DNA from 3 places in the Pseudoalteromonas xiamenensis genome. Region 3 is predicted to be linked to each of the others. Evidence: predicted binding sites of a transcription regulator. Region 3 holds the regulator's gene; each other region holds the start of a gene.
What was found. The regulator sigma-54, encoded in region 3, starts transcription at its own class of promoters, with help from an activator protein. The targets are predictions, from matches to a motif close to GTTGGCACGNNNNTNGNNT.

Region 1 (6,765 bases), 940 kb from region 3:
GGTGGTAAAGGTATTTCAGCTTTGTGGACAGGCGTAGCTTTCCAATCCTGTAAAGTTTCTGTATACAAATTGGAGAATGACGTGCCGATGGCAATAGCGATTGAAGAAGTCAAACCTGCAGGTTGCGGTTCATAACAAGCTTGGGTGCACCCTCACCTTGCATTTGTTAATTGAGAGAGCGTTTGGTAAGTTGGATCTTCAAGTAACAAGGAGTGTATAAAATGAAACTAGGAACTAAATTCGGAATTTTATTCAGTTGTTTGGGCTGTTCTATCGGTGCTTACTTCGGTCTTTCGCCAGTTTTCACACAGTTACAATCAGGCGCTCTTACAGGGCAAGAAGCTGGGTTAATGTTTAGTGCGGCTGGCGTTCTTATTGGATGCTTATTAGCCACTGCTAGTATTATGTCTTCGAAAAAGCATATCACTTAGTCGAACAAGAGCAACATGGTAGTTTGGTTAAGCTGAATGAGCTATTCAAAAGAGTTGCTGCCTGTTGAAATTAATGCTGATCCAGCCGTTCATTTAAGCGGGTAATGCGAACACTCATGCCTAAAATCAGCTGATCTTTAATTTTCTCGCGGATCACGTTGGGTAAACGGGTAAGGGCTTCCGACGTAATGGCCAGCACGATGGTATCTTGCAGTGCTTTGGCGCTGGTAGAGCGTTCGCGGTGGGAAATAAACGCGCCTTCGCCGATAAATTCACCGGGTTCAACACGGCCAAGTTCGTGGTCTTCAGATTTGCTGTAGATGCTCAACTCACCACTTAAGACGATATAGAGTTTGTCATCGCGCTCTAATCGTTTAAACGCATGGCGATTTGCGCTTATTAGATAAAGGCTACTAAACGACTCGAGTAATACTTGGCGTTCATTGACACTAAACTCTTTAAAAAAGCTCAGGCGATTCACTATCTCAAGTTGCTTAATCAGCGGTATATTTTCTAATAAACGCATATAACAGATTCTAAAACGGCGATTAATCCTGAATATTGCGCTCTTTCAGCTTTCGGGTCAACGTATTGCGACCCCAGCCGATTTTTAAGGCCGCTTCTTGCTTATGCCCACCGCATGCTTGAAGTGCTGTTTTGATAAGGCGAGTTTCAAGTTCATCTTGAATGGCTGGCCAAATGTGCTCTTTGCCTTGTTTTAACTCAGCGGTTAACCAATGTTGAAATCCATCGAGCCAATCTCCTTGAATTTCGCTTTCTTCAATTTCGCTCGACAGCAATTCTTCTGGTAAGTCTGGTGGGCTCACTAATTCGCCAGGCGCCATAACCGTGAGCCAACGGCAGGTATTTTCGAGCTGTCTCACGTTGCCAGGCCAATTATATGCTTGCAGTACTTTAAGCGCCTCTTTGTTCAGTACTTTCGTTTCAACTTGCAGTTCTTTGGCACTGGTGGCGAGAAAGTGCGCCGCTAATTTAGGAATATCTTCGGTGCGTTCGCGTAATGGTGGTAAACGCAAACGCACAACATTGAGACGGTGAAATAAATCTTCACGAAATTGGCCTTTTTTCACTCGGTCTTCAAGATTTTGGTGCGTCGCCGCGATAATTCGAACGTTAACGCGGACACTGTTGTGGCCACCGACGCGGTAAAACTCGCCATCGGCCAGTACGCGTAGCAAGCGGGTTTGTACATCTAATGGCATGTCGCCAATTTCATCTAAAAATAATGTGCCACCATCGGCTTGCTCAAAACGGCCTCGACGCATCGTATCCGCGCCTGTAAACGCGCCTTTTTCATGACCAAAGAGCTCCGACTCCACTAAATCCTTTGGAATAGCAGCCATATTGAGCGCGATAAATGGATTTTCTTTTCGCGGACTGTGGTTGTGAAGGGCACTGGCCACCAACTCTTTGCCGGTACCTGATTCGCCATTTATGAGTACACTCATGCTCGAGGCCGACAGTTTACCTATTGCACGGAAAACCTCTTGCATCGCGGGTGCTTCGCCAATGATTTCTGAACGTGACTGCGGTTCTACTTTGCGTTTCGTTTTTTTACTTTCATTTGACGCACGATAGGCTCGCTCGACAAGGCTTACCGCCTCCTCTAGGTCAAAAGGTTTTGCTAAGTATTCGAAGGCCCCTTTTTGAAAGGCATTGACGGCGGAATCAAGATCTGAATGAGCCGTAATAATGATCACGGGCAGTTGAGGATAATCAGAGTGAATGCTTTCAAGGAGCGCCATCCCATCGATTCCAGGCATACGTACATCCGAAACGAGAACGGCTGGCTGACCATAGGTCAACGCCGTTAAGACGTCCTGCGCGTTGGCAAAGGTTTCCGTTTCAAATCCTGCGCGCGTCAGCGCCTTATCAAGGACAAAGCGAATGGAGGCATCATCGTCTACAAGCCACACTGATTTCATCGTTTGCTCCTGCCTTACTGGTTGTCAAATGGCAAATAAATATTAAATTCGGTGTATCCAGGCCAACTATCGCAATCAATCATGCCATTGTGTTGTTCAATGAGTGTTTGAGCAATCGATAAGCCAAGTCCGGATCCCCCATCTTTGTTCGTGATCATGGGGTAAAACAGCGTTTCTTTTAACTCCTGCGCTATCCCTGGACCATTATCAGTAATTCGGATCAGAAGCGCTTTCTTCATCATTCTATCGCCTCGTCTCAAGCGATGTTTGATACGCGTTTTAATTGTAATCGTCGCTTCTTCCGTGTCGTGGAGTGCCTGTTGCGCGTTTCTCATGATGTTGAGTAACACTTGCTGAATTTTAGCTGCATCAATCACAATATCAGGAATGCTCGGATCATAATCTTTGACCACTTTGATAGGGATCGCATTATCAAAAGCACTTAATTTTATAACCGACTCCAGAGTTTGGTGAATGTTGCACGGTGCAGTTTTTGGGCGTTGATTTGGCCCAAGTAATCTATCTACCAATTCACTTAAACGGTCGGCTTGTTCAATTATAAGCGCAGCGCATTCTTCTCGTTCTTGCTGATCAACCTCGTACTGCAATAATTGCGCCGCTCCGCGGATCCCACCTAAAGGATTTTTAATTTCATGCGCGAGACCTCTGATCAGATTACGAGCGGCTTGATATTGATGATGCTGTTGTGATGCTTGATCGTAGCGAATTTCATCATCTGTACGGCGGCATTCCAATAAAATATACCGTTGTGATTCGAGCGCAACTCGGCTTGCGTAAACCGCCAAAGTCGCGTGTCGAGAATCAACGAACACTACGTCTACTCTGTGCTGCTGGCAATCTACCCCATCATCGAGCGCATAATGGGCTATGCGTTCCAAATCCAAATTGTGGTGATGAAATAGCGAATGGATAGGCTGGTTGATAAGGCGCTTTAGGCCTAGGCCAAATAGCTCGCTCGCACTGTTATTTGCTTCGACAATTTGCATCTCTTTATCAAGTAATAACACAGCGGTAGAGAGATTTTGCCATATCGATTGGAGCTTAGAAGGAGAGGTGTGATCAATCATGGGTCATCCATGCACCAATGTGGTGCAGTATTGTTTTAGGATTTTTTAATGCTGGTTGCACGATGTAAAAAGAACACTGATGGCTTGCTGACAGCTATCATCTTACCTGTTTCGTCGTAAAGTTTGATTTGCAAAGAATGCTCACCACGAGGAATGTCACGCAAGGCAAATGCAGCGCTGTTTTGTTTTTCGGATGCGGCTTGCCCATTTAGAAACAGTTGTACTTGCATGTTTGGCATAAATCGAGGTTCAATTCTCCCGGTGACGTACAACGAACCGGTGTTTTCACGGATCGTCTGCTCGTTTGTCGGGGAGGTAATAGCAACACTGTAATTTATCGCTTTTGGGGGGTCGACAACGTCAAGGACACTGATGTCTTCTTGTGGCATGTTCAGTGAATTATGCTGAAGGCGAATTTCCTCGGCGCCTTTACGTGGCACATCAGAAAATACCCAATTGCCGTTCTCATCTTTCCAGCGATAAATTTTTTTCGACGTAGCTGCCAGTGCTGCGCTTGATGCACACAGTAACAGCACTAAAAACCATCGTAAGTCCATAATATACCTAGATTAACATTGCATCGTTAACTGTAGTCTAGAACGACTCAAATTACCATAAAAAAGCCCGCAAAAAGCGGGCTTGAGAACACATATGATTTAAGAGTGAGTGCACTCAAATAATGAGCGGCACAACACTACAACGTATGATGGAGGTTATACGCTGTAGTACATTTCGAACTCAACAGGGTGAGTCGTCATGTTCAGTTTTTCCACTTCTTTTGACTTAAGGCCGATGTATGCATCGATTAGGTCGTCAGTGAATACACCACCTTGAGTTAAGAATTCACGGTCTGCGTCTAGGCAATCTAGTGCTTCTTGAAGTGATGCAGCAACAGTTGGGATCTCAGCTGCTTCTTCTGCAGGTAGATCGTACAAATCTTTGTCCATTGCATCGCCAGGGTGGATCTTGTTGCGGATACCGTCAAGACCAGCCATTAGCTGTGCTGCGAATGCTAGGTATGGGTTTGCAGCTGGATCTGGGAAACGTACTTCGATACGACGACCTTTCTCAGATGGAACAACTGGGATACGGATAGATGCAGAGCGGTTACGCGCAGAGTAAGCAAGCATTACAGGTGCTTCGAAACCAGGTACTAAACGCTTGTATGAGTTAGTCGCAGGGTTTGTAAATGCGTTGATTGCTTTAGCGTGCTTGATGATACCGCCAATGTAGTAAAGTGCAGTTTCAGAAAGACCGCCATACTTGTCGCCAGCAAATAGGTTTTTGCCATCTTTTGCGAGTGATTGGTGACAGTGCATACCTGAACCGTTGTCGCCAACGATAGGCTTAGGCATGAACGTAGCTGTTTTGCCGTATAAATGAGCCATGTTGTGGATGACGTATTTCATTTCTTGAATTTCGTCCGCTTTCAATACCATTGTATTGAAACGACAAGCGATTTCGTTTTGACCCGCTGTAGCTACTTCGTGATGGTGCGCTTCAACTACGTGACCCATTTCTTCAAGCACAAGACACGTTGCTGAACGCCAATCTTGAGATGAATCAACAGGTGAAACTGGGAAGTAACCGCCTTTCACACCAGGGCGGTGACCTGTATTGCCTTCTTCGTAATCACGGTCTGAGTTCCACGCTGCTTCTTTAGCATCGATTTTGTACATTGAACCAGACATGTCTGTTTTGTATTTTACGTCGTCAAATAGGAAAAACTCTGGCTCTGGGCCAAAAAGAACGGTGTCAGCAATACCTGTTGAACGCATGAACTCTTCTGCGCGTTTTGCAACTGAACGTGGGTCACGCTCGTAACCTTGCATCGTTGCTGGCTCTAAAACGTCACAACGTACGATCATTGTTGTTTCTTCAGAGAACGGGTCTAATTTTACTGACGCTTGATCAGGCATAAGAACCATATCTGATTCATTAATGTGTTTCCAACCAGCGATTGAAGAGCCATCAAACATCTTGCCATCTTCGAAAAATGCTTCGTCGGCTTGATGATGTGGAATAGATACGTGTTGTTCTTTACCTTTTGTATCCGTGAAACGTAAGTCAACAAACTTAACGTCATGCTCTTTCATAAAATCTAAAACCGATTGTGACATGTGTCCTCCGATGGGAATGGGGTTAATTTTTGCTGCATTTTGTACTGCATTTGCCAACTAGTAAGCTTGTTTTGTGCCAAGGTTGTAATGCTATGATTAATAAGTGTTTATTTTAAATGTTAAAATATAGAAACAACAAAATGCACCAAAATGGTGCTAAGGTGCAATTTTTTGGTGCAACAATTGATGCGTTTTCTGACCTTTAAAAGGTGCTACACAAGGGTAGTTAACTTTTGAAATTCAGCAACGAAAAAGCGCATGTTTGGCACACTATTTCTAAATGAATTGGCGTGTCATATAAAAATAATCTTGCATAAACTTTCATCCATTCGCGTTATAGGGGATAATACGCGACCTTTTATAACCATATTGGGCATCTCGGGCGCGCAATTTTGTGCGGATCGACTAGGATCACTGGGATTAAAACTTCTTTGAGTAAGAATATGAGCATCGAAAAGTTAAGAAATATTGCAATTATCGCGCACGTTGACCACGGTAAAACGACATTGGTTGACAAACTACTTGAGCAATCTGGCACGTTACAAAAACGTGGCGGCAATGACGAACGTGTTATGGATTCGAACGATCTTGAAAAAGAACGTGGTATTACAATCCTAGCAAAAAACACAGCTATCAAGTGGAATGACTACCGTATCAACATCGTAGACACACCGGGACACGCCGACTTCGGTGGTGAAGTAGAGCGCGTACTGTCAATGGCTGACTCGGTATTACTTCTCGTTGATGCTCAAGAAGGTCCAATGCCGCAAACGCGTTTCGTAACGCAAAAAGCGTTTGCTCAAGGTTTGAAACCAATCGTTGTAATCAACAAAGTTGATAAGCCAGGTGCTCGCCCTGATTGGGTTATGGATCAAGTTTTCGATCTATTCGACAACTTAGGTGCAACTGACGAACAGTTAGATTTCAAAGTAATTTATGCATCGGCAATCAACGGTTGGGCAACACTTGATCTAGACGAGCCATCAGACAACATGGAAGCGATGTTCCAAACTATCGTTGACTGTGTATCAGCTCCAGATGCTGACCCAGCTGGTGCCTTCCAAATGCAGATCTCTCAGCTTGACTACAACTCTTACGTAGGTGTAATCGGGGTTGGTCGTATCAAGCGTGGTTCAGTTAAAGTAAACCAACAGGTTACGGTTGTTGGTGCTGATGGCAC
Region 2 (6,765 bases), 1.4 Mb from region 3:
CAAAGCAGATAAAAGTAACGCTAAAGCATTTGATGGATTAGTGGGTGAAACGCCAGCCGTGCAGAATGTACGTTTCTTGATTGAACAGGTCTCTAAGACTGATGCAAACGTACTTATTCTAGGTGAATCAGGAACAGGTAAAGAAGTGGTTGCCCGTAACGTACATTTATTGTCACGTCGTCGAGAAGGACCATTTGTTCCAGTAAACTGTGGTGCTATTCCTGGTGAGCTTTTAGAAAGTGAATTATTCGGTCATGAGAAAGGAGCCTTCACAGGGGCAATTTCGGCTCGAAAAGGGCGGTTTGAATTGGCCCAAGGTGGTACGTTATTTCTAGATGAAATTGGTGATATGCCGTTGCAAATGCAAGTTAAGTTATTACGCGTATTGCAAGAGCGAAGCTACGAGCGAGTTGGCGGTACAAAATCAATTCAGGCCGATGTTCGTGTTATTGCAGCGACACATCGTAATCTGGAAGACATGATTGAAAGCGGAAAATTCCGTGAAGACTTGTATTATCGACTCAATGTTTTTCCTATTGAAAATCCATCCTTATCTGAACGTGCAGACGACATTCCATTACTTTTGAAAGAGTTGATAAGACGCGTTAGCGAAATGAGTGGTACAAGCGTCAAGTTTACTGAGCGCGCCGTCGAGAGTTTAAAAATCCACACCTGGCCTGGCAACATTCGCGAATTGTCGAACTTAGTTGAACGTATGGTGATTATGTTCCCTGATAAAGTGGTTGATGTATCTGACTTACCTCGGAAATATCAGCATATTGAAGTGGAAGCATTTGAGCCGGAATATCCTGAAGAATTGCTTGAGCGAAATGCCTTCATCGATCTATTCAGTGATGGGTTTAGTGATTATGATGTAGATTCAGTGGATGTGGATGAAGTTGAAGCATCCTCTGCAATCGGCGGTTACCCTGCAGATATGCTACCTGATGAAGGGATTGATCTTAAAGAGTATTTAGCCGATTTAGAAATTAGTCTTATCACGCAAGCGCTTGAGAGATACGACTATGTTGTAGCGAGAGCCGCTGAAATTCTAGGGGTTCGCAGAACAACCCTCGTTGAAAAAATGAAAAAATATAACTTGGGAAGAGATTAACACTTTCGGCTATGGCCCAATGTTTGAGTGCAGTTTGATAGCTGTACTCAAACACCCGAGAATATTAAATTCATGAGATTTTACTTTACGCCAATGTAATTTGAGCTCCTTTTTCCTATTAGACACGTCTCTCTCAAACTTTCCGTCCAGTGTTAAACACCGAGCAAAGTGAACTACGTCTAATGATGAAGAGAACGCTCTAAGCTACGACTTGTTTTCTAATTTTTGAAATGCGGCTTCATCATACCCAGCGATAACCTCATTCTTCTTAAAGCAGTCATCATGGTGGTCATTTATCATGCCACATGCTTGCATATGGGCATACACCGTTGTCGAACCCAGAAACTTGAATCCACGCTTCTTTAGGTCTTTTGCGAAAGCATCACTCTCGTCGCTCGTCGCTTGATAATCCGCTTTAGATTTTACGGTGCGAACGAGGGGCCTAAATTTGACAAATTGCCATTGATAGCGAGCAAAACTTCCGAACTCTTCCTGAACACGTTTGAATGCTTTTGCGTTATTAATAGTTGCGGCAATTTTGGCTTTATTACGCACAATACCCTCAAACGTAAGCAAACGTTCCACATCTGCATCGGTCATTTTGGCCACTCGGTCTACATCAAATTGGCAAAATGCAGTGCGATATCCTGAACGCTTTTTCAATATAGTGTACCAACTAAGCCCTGCTTGGGCTGATTCAAGGGTAATGAATTCGAAGAGTTTATTATCTTCTAAAACCGGCATTCCCCATTCGTCGTCATGATAGGCTACATAATCTACTTTGGTTTCGTCTACCCAGCCACAGCGTGTACACATGGTTTTTCCTTACGTGTTTAATTATGAAAATTGAGTGTAGCATTTGCTGTATAAAAATACAGTGTCATTTTTGTGGCGCAAAAAATAACGACTTAACATCATGAAAATTAATAGAAATAAATTTGGCACGCTCTGTGCTTTATACCTGTTAAGTTCAATTTTATTGAAGAGCAACATCATGGCACTAGCGCAAGTAATGCAATCACAACTGGCTCACCTTGCAAACTACAATCCATGTTTATTGCAGGAGGCATACGTGGGAGAGCTGAGCGATCTTAGACAGCAAGCAAGCTGGCTCAGTCATTTGGTGGATACAATGCCCGCAGGCGTTGTTGTACTTGACGGCAGAGGTATGATTGCCAAAGCCAATCAAATCGCCATGGACATGTTAGGTGAACCACTAGAAGGCGAGAGATGGTTTTCAGTAATTCAGCGTTCATTCCGTCCTCAGCAAGACGATGGACACGAAGTGTCGTTAAAAGATGGTCGCTTAATTAAATTGGATATCACGGCATTAGCACCAGAGCCAGGTCAGTTGATTCTTATGACTGACTTGACTGAAACTCGTCGTTTGCAAGCAAGAATGGCTCATATGCAACGACTAAGCGCACTTGGAAAGATGGTCGCATCACTTGCACATCAGGTTCGTACACCACTGTCTGCTGCAATGTTGTATGCAGCGAATCTTGGTTCAAATAATCTCGTAGAAGGTGCACGTAGCCGTTTCCAAGAAAAGCTGATGTCGCGCTTAAAAGATTTAGAATCACAAGTAAATGACATGCTTTTGTTTGCAAAAAGTGGTGAGCAAAACGTCGTTGAACCCGTATCTATGCAACAATTGCTTAGCGAGGTAAAGGCGGGCTCAGATGCGATGGTCACAATGAACGACAGTGAACTTGAGGTTGATTTACCTGACCCAGATATCGAAATTATGGGTAACAAGACGGCGTTAGCAAGCGCGATTGGTAATCTGATCCACAATAGCATTCAGATTATTGGGCGCGAGGCAAAAGTCGTGTTAAAAGCGGCATTTGATACCGAAAGTCAAAATTTTGTCAGGATTTCAGTAACCGACAATGGACCTGGTGTTGATTTGGCTATCGCAGACAAATTGTTTGAACCGTTTTTTACTACGAAGAGCCAAGGTACCGGTCTAGGGCTTGCGGTGGTAAGCAGCGTTGCGAATGCGCATCAAGGCAAAGTTCAAGTTCGCAATACGGACGCTGGTGGCGCATGTTTTAGCATCGTCTTACCTATCCTCAATTCGGATTCTGCAGAAATAAATTCCGTTTCCGCGGAATCTGCACCACATGAAACGCTTAGGGAGGTTGTATGAACAACATGGTACTAGTCGTTGAAGACGATGCGGGATTGCGCGAAGCGCTGATTGATACATTGATGATTTCAGGTATTGAATGCGTAGAAGCGAACAGCGCCGAGTCCGCAATGTTATTACTAAAGCAGCATAAATTTTCTTTAGTGGTGAGTGATGTGCAAATGGGGGCAATGAGTGGGCTCGATTTACTTCGCAGTATAAAACTCAATTACCCTGAGCTACCTGTTTTGATGATGACCGCGTATGCGACGATTGACGATGCGGTAGAAGCGATGCGTTTAGGGGCGATTGATTACATGGCTAAACCATTTGCACCGGAAGTGCTTTTGAACATGGTAAGTCGTTACCTACCTGAAAAGGAAAAAGAAACAGATGGGCCAGTTGTTGCAGATCCTAGTTCTTTGCAGTTGCTTGAGTTAGCCGCAAAAGTTGCTCGTTCAGATGCGAGTGTAATGGTCTTAGGCCCTAGTGGCTCAGGTAAAGAAGTACTCGCACGTTATATTCATGACAAGTCGCCTCGCAGTGGGGAAGCATTTGTCGCCATTAACTGTGCTGCGATTCCTGAAAACATGCTTGAAGCTACGTTGTTTGGCTATGAAAAAGGGGCATTTACGGGGGCAATCCAAGCCTGTCCAGGTAAATTTGAACAAGCGCAAAAAGGGACTATTTTGCTTGATGAAATTACCGAGATGGACCTCGCGCTGCAAGCGAAACTACTACGTGTACTGCAAGAGCGCGAGGTAGAGCGTCTTGGTGGTCGCAAGACAATAGAATTAGACGTGCGCGTATTAGCAACCAGTAACCGCGATTTAAAAGAAGCTGTTGCAGAAGGTAAATTCAGAGAAGACTTGTACTATCGACTTAATGTATTTCCACTCACGTGGAAACCGCTAAGTCAAAGACCTCTGGATATTGTTGTTTTGGCTGAACATCTAGTGGCGCGTCATTGTACTAAAGCAGGCCAAGTGATTCCAACGATGAGCGAAGCCGCAAAATATCGATTAATGCAACATTCTTGGCCCGGTAACGTCCGTGAATTGGATAACGTGGTGCAACGTGCATTGATATTGCATTCTCAAGGTCAAATTGAAGTCGGTGATATCTTCATTGAGAACTTTGAACCGAGTGAGGCTTTTGCTCAGTCTGATTCCAAAATGAATACCACCACAGTAAATGAGACGATTGTGGAGTCTACTCAACGTATCGAACCTGTCTGGCAGTTGAATGTTGCGGACGATGAAAGTGATGAAGGCTTTAGTTATAAGGCGGAGTTGCAAGACACTGAGCATAAAATCATTCTCGATACGTTGACGCGTTTTCAAGGTAAACGAAAAGAAGTTGCTGATGCACTAGGTATCAGTCCGCGAACTCTCCGTTACAAACTGGCTAAAATGCGCGATCTCGGTTTGCCAGTCCCTGCATAATTTAAACAAAAAGCGAGCAAACGCTCGCTTTTTTGATCCCGTCAACGAATTGGCATACAATATTATCAAGTAACTTATTGAAAATTAGTTACTTATTTTGGTATGAAAAATGCATTTACCCTATTAAGTAAATGTATCGAGGATACCAAAATGAATATTAACGCGACTTCGTTATTCCAAGAAATGCAGTCGATGGCGACGGAAGCTTCCAGAAACCGTGTAGAGTCGACTACAATTAAAACGGCTGCTCCTTCGTCAACAAATCAATTTGGTGATTTATTGGCAGATGCGATTAATACTGTTAATGGATTGCAAAAAGAGGCAAAATCCAAAGTAACAGCAATGGAAATGGGTGATCGCAGTGTATCATTAGCGGAAGTAATGATTGCGTCCCAAAAAGCATCTGTTGCGTTTGAAGCGACTGTCCAAGTGCGCAACAAACTAGTAGAGTCGTATAAAGAAATCATGAGCATGCCAGTTTAATTGGTAGTGGAGCAACATCGTGGCTACGAAGCAATCAACTGACCTAACGCTGACTGACGATTCTATGGAATCGGGCGCGGAAGGGGCAGAACAACAAGAGCAGAAGTCTGGCTATTTTGGTGCCTTAAGTGGCGTTGATATGCTGCGTCAAGTTACGTTGGTCATCGCGTTGGCGATTTGTTTGGCTATTGCAATTTTTATCATTATTTGGGCACGCCAACCGGACATGCGTCCACTAGGTAAATACCCGACTGAAGAACTTATTCAAACGCTTGATTTCCTTGACGCCCAAAAAATAGAATATCAGCTTGAAGGCAACACCATTATGGTGCCGGAAACGGAATACCAGAGTATCAAGCTACAAATGTCGCGTGAAGGTCTGACTCAAGAGCCGAGTAATGGTACGGATATCTTAATGCAAGATATGGGCTTTGGGGTAAGTCAGCGTCTAGAGCGTGAGCGTCTAAAACATTCAAGAGAGCAACAACTCGCTCGCACGATTGAAGAATTACAAGATATATCTCGTGCGAAAGTGTTGTTGGCCATTCCAAAAGAAAATGTTTTTGCGCGCATTGAGAAAAAACCATCAGCAACCGTCGTGGTGACACTGCGCCGTGGCAAAACATTAAATAGCGAAGAAGTTGATTCCATAGTCGACATTATTGCTTCGGCGGTACATGGACTTGAACCGTCTAAAGTAACCGTAACGGATCAAAATGGTAGACTGTTAAATTCAGGGTCTCAAGATTCGCTGTCGGCACGCTCACGTAAAGAATTTGAAATAGAACGAAAACGAGAACAAGAGTACCTTGAAAAAATTGATGGTATTCTGATTCCAGTGGTTGGACTTGGCAATTACACCGCGCAAGTTGACTTAACGATGGATTTTAGCGCAGTCGAAGAAACACAAAAACGTTACAACCCAGACCTTCCTGCTGTACGTAGCGAAACAACGTTTGAAGAAAATAACGTAGGTGGCCTTGCCGCTGGCATTCCAGGGGCTTTGACAAATCAACCTCCGGTCAATTCGAATATTCCAGAAGTGGCTAACGGTAGTAACGGTTCTAGCAGTGCGTCAAGTCGCTCACAAAAAGAAGCAACTCGTAACTATGAACTTGATACGACTATTTCTCATAAGCGCCAGCAAACCGGTGTTATCCGTCGAGTAAGTGTTTCTGTTGCGGTAGATTATATTCCGACACCGGGAGCGGATGGTAAAGCGACCTTAGCGCCACGTTCACAAGAAGAAATAACGAACATCCGCCGCCTATTACAAGGTGGTATAGGGTTTGACTTACAACGTGGCGATGCGCTTGAAGTCGTTACTGTCCCGTTTGTTCGTGAAGATTTAACTGAAGCTGCAGAGTTACCACTTTGGGAGCAAGAATGGTTCATCAAGCTCGCCCGTTTAGGTGCTGGTGCGTTAGTCATTATTGTACTCATCCTTGCGGTTGTCAGACCTATGTTGAAACGCCTCATTTACCCAGATGATACATTGGAAGCGTATGATGAAGATGCACTTACTGCTGGTGTAGACATTGGTGATAGTACTCTTGATTTGCTCAATACGGAATTTGACGCATCTGCAGTTG
Region 3 (6,765 bases):
TCATGCATAAAGAAACTCAGGTACCAAGAGTTGAACTTAATCAAACGGTCACAGCTGCCCTTTTTGAAATTTCAGCTAAAGGCCTCGGCATGACCTCTGTCGTCGATGGTTTTGGCCGCATGGTTGGGATTTTCACTGACGGCGATCTACGTCGTATTATTGAACAACGCATTGACATCCATTCGACCACGATTGAAAACGTCATGACACGAAAATGCACCACCGCGAATCCAGAAATGCTCGCTGCCGAAGCGCTAAATATCATGGAAAGAAAACGCATTAACGGTCTTATTGTCGTTGATAGTCAAAACCGTCCAATTGGTGCACTTAATATGCAAGATTTACTCAAAGCGGGAGTGCTTTAACCATGCAGTTTGCAGAACTATACCAACCTGTTAGCGATGTAGTGTTCAACAAAGCCAAGAAAATCAAATTACTAATCTGTGATATTGATGGTGTATTCTCAGATGGTCGCATCTATTTGGGTAATCATGGTGAAGAACTTAAAGCATTCAACACGAAAGATGGCTTCGGCATCAAAGCCTTGATCCAATCAGGCGTAGAAGTGGCTGTTATCACTGGTCGACATTCACAAATAGTTCAGCAACGCATGACTAGTTTAACCGTAAAGTATATTTATCAAGGTCAAGAAGACAAACTGATTGCTTATGCTGATTTGAAGGCAAAACTGGGGTTGGTCGATGACGAAATTGCTTATATAGGTGATGATTCGCCAGATATGCCAGTAATGGAAAAGGTTGGGTTTGCAGTTGCGGTAAATGATGCACATCCAATCATTCGGCATTTATCACATTACACAACATTGTTACCTGGTGGATATGGCGCAGTTAGAGAACTGACCGATTTAATTATGTTGAGTCAAAATAAGCCATTAGGTTATCAAGGAACCAGTGCATGAGTCATTCACGTGCCTTGCTGCTCGTCGTTTTTCTAGCGGTCATGGTGTGGCTTTGGGCCCCCTACCTATCAAACGAGCAAGCAGCTCAAGATGATAGACAAGATGTCCTAGCGCAGCCTGACTACATTGCCATGGACTTAAGACAGTCGATGTACAACAATGAAGGACAGCTGACTCATACAGTAAATGCGATAAAAGTTGAAATGTTTCAGGAGCTTGGCTTCTCTCACTTTCAATCGCCGACATTCACCTTGTATAACCAGCAACAGAATTGGCAACTCACAGCAAATGAAGCAACGCTGTATGAAAACAATACCCTAATTTTGGAAGGGGATGTTGTTGCCACAAATATGGACAACACGAGCATGATTAGCCACATAAACGCTGCTCATATTCGTGTTGATATAACGAATAAAAAAATGCTTTCGGAACAACCCGTTGTTGTGTCTGGTCCAAATTTAACGATCACCGGCCAAGGTTTATTGGCGGATCTCAAAACCGACACAATTGAACTTAATAACCATACACGAACGATTTACTATGAAAAATAAGCCTTTGATAACGCTGATCGCGGTTTTAATGAGCACATCGGTTTTTGCTGTGACAATGCCGCTTGAACCTGTGTCGATCGTCGCTGAAAAACAACTTGCACAGTTAAAGTCCAACATTGGTATTTTTGAAAAGAATGTTGAAATCGTTCATGGCAAGCGAAAAATTAAAGCGGACAGATTAGAAGTCCATCGTCGCGAAGAAATGGGCGAAAATGCAGAATTGCTCGTAGCGACAGGAAATCCAGCCGTATTCCAAGAAACTCAAGATGACGGCAGCATTTTGAAAGCGACGGCGAAAGAAGTTCGCTATGACGTCGCAAACCGCTTACTGACCATCAAAGGTGGGGCTGAAATCAGCCAAGCTGGTCAAAAAATTAATGCTGAAGTGATTGTCTATGACATGGAAAAACAGCTCATAAGTGCAGAGCGAGGCAATGAAAGCCAGTCGCGAGTACGTACCATCCTTGTGCCGGAACAAAAAGACAAAAGCAAGGAGCAAGGTAATCCATGAGTACGTTACGCGCAGAGTTCCTAGCAAAAAGTTATAAAGGAAGACAAGTCGTAAAGAACGTTGGCTTGAGTATCGAAGCAGGCAGCATTGTTGGCTTACTCGGTCCAAATGGCGCGGGGAAAACCACGACGTTTTACATGATTGTTGGATTGGTTCCAAGTGACAAGGGAACGATTCATATCGACGATCAAGATATCACTTTGTTACCAATGCATAGCCGAGCGCGGTTAGGCATTGGTTATTTACCGCAAGAATCGTCTATCTTTCGAAAACTAACCGTCTTTCAAAATTTGATGGCGATCCTTGAGACTCGTAAAGATCTCAACAAAGCAGGCCGAGAGCAAACCCTTAATGAACTACTTGATGAGTTTAATATTCAACACATTAGAGATAGTTTGGGTATGGCTTTATCCGGTGGTGAGCGTCGTCGAGTTGAAATTGCTCGCGCTTTGGCCGCTTCGCCAAAATTTATCCTTTTAGATGAGCCTTTTGCTGGCGTTGATCCCATTTCAGTGTTAGATATAAAGAAAATAATCGAACACCTAAAAAATCGTGGTATCGGCGTACTCATCACGGACCACAACGTAAGAGAAACATTAGATGTCTGTGAAAAGGCCTACATTGTTTCTCATGGTGAATTAATCGCGGCAGGTACTCCTGAATCCGTTTTGGCAAATCAAACCGTCCGCGATGTCTACCTAGGCGAACAATTCAGGCTATAGTTTACGTAGTACAGTCGCCTAATTGAATTGAACACTAGAGAAAGGATTGTTACAGATACATGAGGCAATCATTACAGCTCCGCATGGGGCAGCAACTGACAATGACGCCACAATTGCAGCAAGCAATACGCTTGTTGCAGTTGAGCACGCTAGATCTTCAGCAAGAAATTCAAGAAGCGCTGGACAGCAATCCCCTATTAGAAGTCGATGATCAGGAAAATTCCCCTGAAAATAACCAACAAGATGACGACTTCGATTATGCCTCATCTCAAGAATCCAGTTCATCAGAACCCTCCAATGACTTCGAAGAACAAGTCACTGACTATGAAATGGAATCCGGTGACGCACTAAATAAAGATACGGTCAGTGACGAACTGGCAATGGACGTCACTTGGGATGAATACATGAGTGCGGCTCCTGCAGCCTCTTCAGGACCAATGCCAGACGATGACATGGTCTATCAAGGCGAAACGACCGAAACGCTTCATGAATATCTAATGTGGCAACTTGAACTCACCCCATTTTCACCGACTGATCGTGCCATTGCTGTTGCCATTGTCGAGGCGGTAGATGAGTCTGGTACGCTCACCGTTTCAACACAAGACATCGTTGACAGTCTGAATGAAGGTAGCGATGAAGAAGAACCCATTGAGCTTGATGAAGTAGAAGCTGTATTAAAGCGAGTTCAACTCTTTGATCCTATTGGTATCGCAGCGAGAAGCTTACAAGAATGCCTCTGCATCCAACTAAACCAATATGATTCATCAACGCCTTGGTTAGCTGAGACAAAACAAATACTTAATGAACACATTGAGCTTTTAGCAAGTCGTGACTATCGCACTTTAATGAAAAAGACTAAGCTTAAAGAAAGTGATTTAAAAGAAGTCATGACGCTAATTCATAGCCTCAATCCTAAACCTGCAGCCTCAGTGATCCATGAAGAACCAGAGTACGTGGTACCAGATGTATCAGTGAAAAAGGTCAAAGGCCGTTGGGTTGTTGAATTAAATCCTGATTGCATGCCAAAGATCCGTGTTAACGATCAATACGCCGCAATGAGTCGTTCCGTTCGCTCTTCAAGTGATAGCCAGTTTATTCGCTCTCACCTACAAGAAGCCAAATGGTTTATTAAAAGTTTAGAAAGTCGCAATGAGACGCTAATGAAAGTGGCTAACTGTATCGTAAAACAGCAGCAAGCCTTTTTTGAACATGGCCCTGAAGCCATGCGTCCAATGGTGTTAAATGATGTCGCTGAAATGGTCGAAATGCACGAATCCACCATTTCACGTGTTACGACACAAAAATACATGCATACACCTCGCGGCATTTTTGAACTGAAATACTTCTTCTCAAGTCATGTTAGTACCGAAAACGGAGGTGAGTGCTCATCCACTGCGATACGAGCGCTCATTAAAAAGCTAATTGCCGCAGAAAATGCAGCTAAACCATTGAGTGATAGCAAAATTGCGGATATTTTAGCGGAACAAGGAATTCAAGTGGCGAGACGTACGATTGCAAAATATCGTGAGTCTTTGGCTATACCACCGTCAAATCAGCGTAAAAGCCTGATCTAAGACGTAAAACTCAAGAAGGAAAAATGCTTATGCAACTAAATCTAACTGGTCGTCACGTAGAAATTACCGATTCTTTAAGAGACTATGTAAACAGTAAGTTTGCGAAGCTGGAGCGACATTTTGATCACATCAATAATGTTCACGTTATATTAGATGTTGAAAAACTCACGCATAAAGCAGAAGCAACTCTACATGTAAATGGTGGGGAACTCTTTGCATCAACGGAACACCAGGACATGTACGCGGCCATCGATTTACTCTTGGATAAGTTGGACCGTCAAGTAATAAAACATAAAGAAAAGATGACTCGACACTAACAATGAAACTTAGCGAACTCATTTCAAAGGACTGCACGAAAGCTGCAGTCCTTTTTACTAGTAAAAAGCGCGTTCTAGAATATCTTAGTGAATTAGCACAACAGCAGCTTCCAGAAGTAGATCAACATGAAATCCTTGATGCACTTCTTGCGCGAGAAAAACTGGGAAGCACAGGAATTGGCAAAGGTGTTGCACTTCCGCATGGGCGTTTAACCGGTATAGAAAAACCGCTCGTCATGCTCCTTACGAACCAAGAAGCGATCGATTACGATGCAATAGACAATCGTCCCGTCGACGTATTTGTCGGACTGATCGTACCAGAAGGGGAACATCAATCACATCTAAAGACCTTAGCCACTATCGCTGATAAACTTAGGGACAAAGAATACTGTCGTCGTTTACGACATGCACAAACAGATGAAGAATTGTTTGAGGTACTGGATAGCTAAGTAGAGGTGGTAAAATGGAACTTATAATTATCAGTGGTCGCTCTGGATCCGGAAAATCAGTTGCATTAAGAGTCTTAGAAGACTTAGGGTTTTATTGCGTAGATAATATTCCTGTTAATTTATTGCCTTCTCTTGTGCGTATTTCTGCCGATAACTATGACAAAGTGGCAGTAAGCATTGACGTCCGTAACCTACCAAAAGAACAACAAGAATTTAATGAAATCTTCGAATACTTACCGCAGTTCGCTAAACCCACCTTATTTTATTTAGACAGTGATGATCATACGTTAATTCGCCGATTTTCTGAAACTCGTCGGCTTCACCCTCTTTCAATTAACAGTCTTCCACTGGATATGGCTATTGCGCAAGAGAAAGTATTATTAGATGTTATCATCAACCGAGCGGATGTTCTCATCGATACCACGGACATGAGCGTACATCAACTTGCGGAGACGATTAGAGAGAAAATATTAGGTAAGAAAGATAAAACGCTCATCATTACCTTTATGTCATTTGGCTTCAAACATGGTATTCCAAAAGAAGCGGATTACGTTTTTGATGCTCGTTTCTTGCCAAATCCGCATTGGGAGCCTGAATTAAAACCGTTAACCGGCCTCGACCAACCTGTAAAGGATTATCTCGCCAATCACAGTATTGTGCAAAAATTCACCTGGCAAATTCAGACGTTTGTACAAACTTGGCTGCCACATTTAGAGCGCAATAACCGCAGTTATCTCACCATTGCGATTGGATGCACGGGTGGCCAACATCGCTCCGTGTATCTTGCCCAAACGATTGGTGAAAGTTTTCAGACAATGCACAGTAACGTAAAAATTCGCCACAGAGAGCAACCCAATCATGCGAGTTGAGAACACGTTTTTAATTAAAAATAAACTAGGTTTACATGCGCGCGCCGCAACGGTTTTAGCGCAACTAGCCATGCAGTTCGATGCACAAATTACGCTGTATCAGGACGATAAAATCGCAGAAGGCGATAGTGTTCTCGCGTTGATGTTACTCGAAAGTAGTCAAGGCAAAGAAATTAAAGTCGTTTGTGAAGGACCCGATGCGGAACCTGCTTTGGATGCAATAGGGGAACTTATCGACGATCGTTTCCATGAATCTGAATAAGTTGCTGATTTTCTCCTTAAATCCGGCTTGGTAAGCGTGAGTTAATTCGTTACACTTATACTAGAGCTCCTTTTTGTGCTTAGCACATTCATTTAACCGTACAATCAAGGAACGCCTATGCCGGAAACCTTCGAGCAAGACTACACACTGCAGCAATTAAAACAAGTCACAAAAGCGCTTAACAGTGGGCAGTTTGTTCAGGTTCGACGTATGCTTGCCGAAACGGCACCTTGCGACTCCGCCCTATTACTTGAATCTTCTCCACATAAAGTTCGTACACAACTTTGGCAATTAGTTGACCCAGATATTCAAGGTGACATCCTTGAAGAGCTCTCTGAAGACGTGCGTCTTGGCATCATCGCTCAGATGGAACCTGAGCTCATCGCCGCGGCAACGGAAGACATGGACGACGATGACTTAGGTGAAGTACTTCGAAGCTTACCCGAACCTGTCTATCAAGATGTATTGGGCGCAATGGATGCGATTGACCGTGAACGTGCAACGCAAGCCCTATCCTATCAAGAACGTACTGCGGGTGCGTTGATGAACAGCGATACTGTGACTATTCGTCCGGATGTATCGCTTGATGTT

Region 1: the regulator sigma-54 is predicted to act here: its motif matches at 5,648-5,666, upstream of glnA (glutamate--ammonia ligase).
Region 2: the regulator sigma-54 is predicted to act here: its motif matches at 4,787-4,805, upstream of fliE (flagellar hook-basal body complex protein FliE).

The regions. Positions count from the first base shown of each region.
Region 1 covers NZ_CP099917.1:2,643,702-2,650,466, forward strand. Annotated here, with positions in the region: gene NI389_RS12285 (hypothetical protein) at 1-135, shown strand, start outside; gene NI389_RS12290 (hypothetical protein) at 222-431, shown strand; gene NI389_RS12295 (Crp/Fnr family transcriptional regulator) at 502-957, opposite strand; gene glnG (nitrogen regulation protein NR(I)) at 980-2,377, opposite strand; gene glnL (nitrogen regulation protein NR(II)) at 2,392-3,465, opposite strand; gene NI389_RS12310 (DUF4124 domain-containing protein) at 3,501-4,022, opposite strand; gene glnA (glutamate--ammonia ligase) at 4,179-5,585, opposite strand; gene typA (translational GTPase TypA) at 6,029-6,765, shown strand, end outside.
Region 2 covers NZ_CP099917.1:3,120,421-3,127,185, forward strand. Annotated here, with positions in the region: gene NI389_RS14450 (sigma-54 dependent transcriptional regulator) at 1-1,114, shown strand, start outside; gene NI389_RS14455 (DNA-3-methyladenine glycosylase I) at 1,319-1,930, opposite strand; gene NI389_RS14460 (sensor histidine kinase) at 2,109-3,266, shown strand; gene NI389_RS14465 (sigma-54-dependent transcriptional regulator) at 3,263-4,690, shown strand; gene fliE (flagellar hook-basal body complex protein FliE) at 4,841-5,173, shown strand; gene fliF (flagellar basal-body MS-ring/collar protein FliF) at 5,238-6,765, shown strand, end outside.
Region 3 covers NZ_CP099917.1:1,702,799-1,709,563, forward strand. Annotated here, with positions in the region: gene NI389_RS07855 (KpsF/GutQ family sugar-phosphate isomerase) at 1-365, shown strand, start outside; gene kdsC (3-deoxy-manno-octulosonate-8-phosphatase KdsC) at 368-919, shown strand; gene lptC (LPS export ABC transporter periplasmic protein LptC) at 916-1,470, shown strand; gene lptA (lipopolysaccharide transport periplasmic protein LptA) at 1,460-1,981, shown strand; gene lptB (LPS export ABC transporter ATP-binding protein) at 1,978-2,703, shown strand; gene NI389_RS07880 (RNA polymerase factor sigma-54) at 2,763-4,277, shown strand; gene hpf (ribosome hibernation promoting factor) at 4,307-4,594, shown strand; gene ptsN (PTS IIA-like nitrogen regulatory protein PtsN) at 4,597-5,043, shown strand; gene rapZ (RNase adapter RapZ) at 5,058-5,912, shown strand; gene NI389_RS07900 (HPr family phosphocarrier protein) at 5,902-6,174, shown strand; gene mgtE (magnesium transporter) at 6,292-6,765, shown strand, end outside.